DNA from 2 places in the Brevibacillus ruminantium genome. Region 2 is predicted to be linked to the other one. Evidence: riboswitches for the same ligand, from Rfam matches in the RefSeq annotation. Region 2 holds a riboswitch; the other holds the start of a gene.

Region 1 (2,454 bases), 2.4 Mb from region 2:
CCGCGCACCGGCGTGTAATCCATCAGATCGGCCTTTTTAATCGTATCGATGTACCAGCGTGAAAAATCCTCTGATTGCGGCGTGATTTCTTTGACGAATGATTTTTCCTCTTTCACTGCGATTCGCTCCTTTGTGGACATACTTGGAAAAAAGCAAAAAACCCCCATCCCAAAAAGGGACGGGGGAAACACTCCCGCGGTACCACCCTGATTGACCGCTGCTGCACATGTGCATCCTGCGGTCCGCTCAAAGCCCGTTAACGGCGGGTTCACCGGCATGGCTCATCGCCAGCAGCTCCTGGATGGGGAGCAGGTACGTTCGGGCATCGACCTTCCAGCCTCGGGTCGACTCTCTGGGGCTCATCTCGCGCCTGCGGGTCCGTTCATTGCTTTTATGGGCAATATGGTAGCAGACAGAATTCGGATTGTCAATTTTTAGGATCGCAAGCCCAGCCTTGGGGCCAGCTTGACATACAGCGGGTACGCGACAAGCGACACCAGCAAGCCTTTTATCAGATTAAACGGCACAATGCCGTACAAAATCAGGGACCATACGCTCTCCGCCTGGAATTGGGCCACCAACTGTTCCAGCGAAACCTGATACAGCGCTGCATAAGCAGGAAGCAGGAGATAGGCGTTGGCTACCGCCATCACCGCCGTCATCAGCAGGGTACCAATGGCAAGCCCGGCTATGAACATTTTTCTTCCTTGCCCCAAACGCTGCAGATAAACCGCCGCCACAATAAAGCTGGCGCCTGCTACGATATTGGCCAGCTCGCCGATCAAGAGGCCGTCCGTATTTTTAAACAGCATGTGGAGCGTATTTTTCAACACTTCGATAATCACACCCGCCATCGGACCGTAGATCAAGGCTCCGATCAAACCGGGCAATGTACTGAAATCCAGCTTCAAAAATGTAGGCATCAGCGGCAACTGGAATTCAAGATACTGCAAGACAAACGCGACCGCCGCCAGCATAGGAATCGTCACCAGCCGCTGGGTCGCATGCGATGTGGAAATCGCGGTTTCTTTCATCTGTACCATCTCCTCATTGTTCTCTTCCTTCTTGAGGAATGGCAACAGCAACCGTGCCTTTGTGCTTGCTTTCGCTCTCTGCCTGCCCGCAGGAATCCCCTACGAAACGCCCGCTATGCTTTTTAACAAGCTTTAATAGTCCCTGCTCGCCAAAAGTCCGCGCAGCGTCCACCTGCGCAAATAAAAAACCCTGAGTAAACATCTACTCAGGGCTTTGACTGGCATGCAAAGATAACGAAAGAGACCTGCACATCATAGGTACAGGAAACAGAAGGATTGCTGATCGGCAACAACCCCCTGGTGTCATACCCATGCACAAGCAAACAAGCACGCAGAAAAATCACGTACTGTCGTCATCCTTCTCCCATCCAGACTGTACTGTCGGCTCTGGATTCTCACCAGATCCTGCACTCCCGATTCGCGTCGCACCAAGGAGGCTCGCGGGCTTACGCGTGCATGCTGCACAGCGATCACCGCCGGTCGGGAATTTCACCCTGCCCCGAAGGAATGTATGTGGTTATACACAAGTATTATAAGTGGCTTTCTCTGCTTTGACAATGCCAGAAGTTTGCAGCCGGACAGTTTCGGATGACTCGGGCTGATCAACCGTTCTTTTCATCCGCAGCCTGTCCACTTCAAGATCAACGCTGCCTGCTTTCCCCTTTTCCGCTCATTCCGCGTCCCGGGAACCGTTTGCAAAGCTCTGCGATCATAAACGGCGCAAGCATGATCAGAACGGGCAACAGCGCCATGAAGGTTGAAAATAATTTTTCATAGTACCAGGAGAAAAACATCGGATCGCCTCTCCTTTGGACTTGAGATTTTTTTCCGCGTTCGAAAGGTTATATTCGTTAGTGTTCGTTAGTGCATGAGCCATTTAGCATGAACAGAAAGAAGCGGAGTCATGACCCCGCCCCGCTGTATTTGCGCACGCCCCAGTTCCAGACCAGCAGGCCGATGCTGAAAAAGACAATCCCGACAACCGGCGTAAAGGCGGCGTACACGTACCACGTCTCTTTGCGCAGGAAGTAAGCGGCCGGATACACCCCGACAAACGCAAAGGGCAGCACATAGGTCAGAACAATCCGGATCACTTTGTTATAGACGTCGACCGGATAGCGTCCGTACTGTTGAATATTCCAGATCATCGGCGAGATGCCGGTGCGTGAATCAGAGAAAAAGCTGACGGCGGCAATTGCCGTATACACCCCGCCATAGATCAGCATGCCGCTGAAGACCAGTCCGACAAACAGAAGCGGATCGTACCAGGTGAACGACAAATCCAGCCGGATGGCAGCGTAGCCCATGATGATCAAGCCGGTTATCACGCCAAAAATCCGGTCCGGCGCAATCGACTCCAGACAAACCTGGGCCAGATTATTGAGCGGCCGGGTGAGGACACGGTCCATTTCGCCGCGGA
Region 2 (2,454 bases):
ACTGAACCGTTTGAATTCAGAATTGTCGTGTCTTTGGATACAGATACATTCATAGCATCGTCAGTTGTCCCTGCCTTGGTAACAAGGATTGTATGTACATCGTCACTTTTTAGTGTAATGTACCCTTCTATTCCTAAAATCACCTTTTCGGTTTCAGTCGTGCATCCATTGCCCAAACTTAACATGATGATCATGATCAGTAACGTAAAGTATTTGTTTTTTATTTCTACCACCCCTTGTGAGAGTTAATCAATTACCCAAAATCGGGTTAACATCTAAATTGCTCACGACATAGTTTATGTGCGAGAAAACACCATCTCCGTCACTAGCACGACCTTTATTCACTCCCATTAGGTATGACCATAGAAAACTGCTCTTCCACTATCACCGCCTTGTGTAAAGTATGATGCTTTCGTAAACCTGCAAAATAAATGTTGTCAAAATATCCAGTGTAGTTATTACTTTTAACTTATAGGTCGAGAAGTCTCCCACTTCTAAAACCTTACAGCGTTTGGTTGTAAGTGGGGGATGAATCGACTTTGGACAAGGACAGGCTTTTGCCTGTTCAGTTGTCCGACACTTTGGTAAAATCTACTTATGATGTTCTTTGATAACTGGATATATGGGGTTGCATGGAGAAACAAAATGCGAAAACCAAGCTTATCCTTCCATGCGTAAAATATCCAAGGTAACAAAAGAACTCCGAAACGTCGGACATCTAGGGTAGGGACTACCCGAAGTAACGCTCGAGGAGACGAAAGGTTACTTTCGTCGTGGATTTGAGAAGCTCCCACTTCTAGGCGTTAGCCTAAGTGGAGAGTAGTTCACATGTACCACAGCTGACCCGATCTGTTCTCCCTCCAGAAATACATACCATGTCACCAACCGCTAAATCACTGAAACGGGCCCTTGCCAGAAAAAAGTGTAATGCCGCGGAAAAAGCATGGTATAATGCAAGAAACTGAATAGCCAACCTTCAGGGTAGGGTGAAATTCCCGACCGGCGGTGATGACGAACGCACGTCCGAGCCCGCGACTCGCTTGCAGAGCTGCTTTTTGCAAGCGACTGACTTGGTGAAATTCCAAGGCCGACGGTAAAGTCCGGATGGGAGAAGGTGGAACAAGTCTTTGGCTTTGTTTGAAAAAACGAAGTGGAAAGGCTTCTTCTTCTATGCCCCCTGAATGTAAGTTTCAGGGGTTTTTCTTGTTAAAAACTGAATAGAAGACCTTCAGGGCAGGGTGAAATTCCCGACCGGCGGTATTGGCGCAAATGCGCCTGAGCCCGCGACTCGCATGCAGCAGACACTGCAAGCGACTGATCTGGTGCAAGTCCAGAGCCGACGGTAGAGTCCGGATGGGAGAAGGTAGCACAGCCTGTGTTCTCTGTTGAAAAAATGGAGAGCAAAAGGTTTCTTTCCCTATGCCCTGAAGCGTGCTTCACGGGCATTTTTCATGGGAAAGGAGAGGAAGAGATGGCAGAAAGCGATTTGTCCTATATGTCGCTGGCGCTTGATCTGGCCCGCGCAACGAAAGGACAAACCAGCCCCAATCCAGTGGTGGGAGCGGTGATTGTCCGTGATGGAATGGTTGTCGGCATGGGGGCGCATGTAAAAGCAGGGGAACCGCACGCAGAGGTTCATGCCCTGCGTATGGCTGGTGAGCTTGCAAAAGGAGCTACTTTATACGTCACACTGGAACCGTGCAGTCACTACGGGAGAACGCCGCCCTGTGCCAAAGCTGTGCTCGAGGCAGGGATCGCACGGGTAGTCGTGGCTGCGGCTGATCCCAATCCACTCGTTGCCGGCAAAGGGATCAGCCTTCTTCGGCAGGCGGGAGTCGACGTAGTTGTGGGGGTTGGCGCGGTGCAGGCGAAAAAACTAAACGAAGTGTTTTTCCACTACATCCAGAAACAGACGCCTTTCGTCACAGTGAAGACGGCTTCCACACTGGATGGAAAAATCGCGACCCGCACAGGTGACAGCCGCTGGATTACAGGCGAAGAGGCCCGCAAGCGTGTCCACCAGCTTCGCAGAGAGCATGATGCTATTCTGGTCGGCGTGCAAACGGTACTGGCGGATGATCCGGCACTGACGGCGCGCGAGCAGGGACAGGTTACCGGCAGACAGCCGCTGCGGGTGATCCTGGACAATCATTTGCGAATTCCGGATACCGCCTGTGTTCTCCGGGATGGGCACGCCCCAACCTTGCTCTTTGCATCTGATCAAGCACCTGTGGAGCGGCAGAGACAGCTGGAGAGCCTGGGGGCAGAGGTAGTTAGATTGGCTGGCCGTGTCAGCGTCGAGCAAGTGCTGGCTGAGCTGGGGAAAAGGGGTATTTCCTCCCTGTTAGTCGAGGGGGGAGCAACCGTCAACGGCTCTTTCCTGGATGCCCGGGCCGTTCAAAAGGTCGTTCATTTCCTCTCCTGCAAGCTGGTTGGCGGAGCAGCGGCGCCGGC

Evidence for each region. Region 2 has a riboswitch for FMN ahead of ribD (bifunctional diaminohydroxyphosphoribosylaminopyrimidine deaminase/5-amino-6-(5-phosphoribosylamino)uracil reductase RibD). Riboswitches for the same ligand answer to the same signal wherever they lie in the genome.
Region 1: it holds a riboswitch for FMN, as region 2 does, so the genes downstream of both, NDK47_RS21760 (ECF transporter S component) here and ribD (bifunctional diaminohydroxyphosphoribosylaminopyrimidine deaminase/5-amino-6-(5-phosphoribosylamino)uracil reductase RibD) in region 2, are expected to answer to the same signal.

The regions. Positions count from the first base shown of each region.
Region 1 covers NZ_CP098755.1:4,422,098-4,424,551, forward strand. The annotation lists gene proS (proline--tRNA ligase) at 1-116, opposite strand, end outside; gene NDK47_RS21760 (ECF transporter S component) at 435-1,034, opposite strand; FMN riboswitch at 1,387-1,545, opposite strand; gene NDK47_RS21765 (hypothetical protein) at 1,676-1,828, opposite strand; gene NDK47_RS21770 (ABC transporter permease) at 1,937-2,454, opposite strand, start outside.
Region 2 covers NZ_CP098755.1:1,172,087-1,174,540, forward strand. The annotation lists gene NDK47_RS05695 (DUF3221 domain-containing protein) at 1-194, opposite strand, end outside; FMN riboswitch at 969-1,120, shown strand; FMN riboswitch at 1,221-1,369, shown strand; gene ribD (bifunctional diaminohydroxyphosphoribosylaminopyrimidine deaminase/5-amino-6-(5-phosphoribosylamino)uracil reductase RibD) at 1,472-2,454, shown strand, end outside.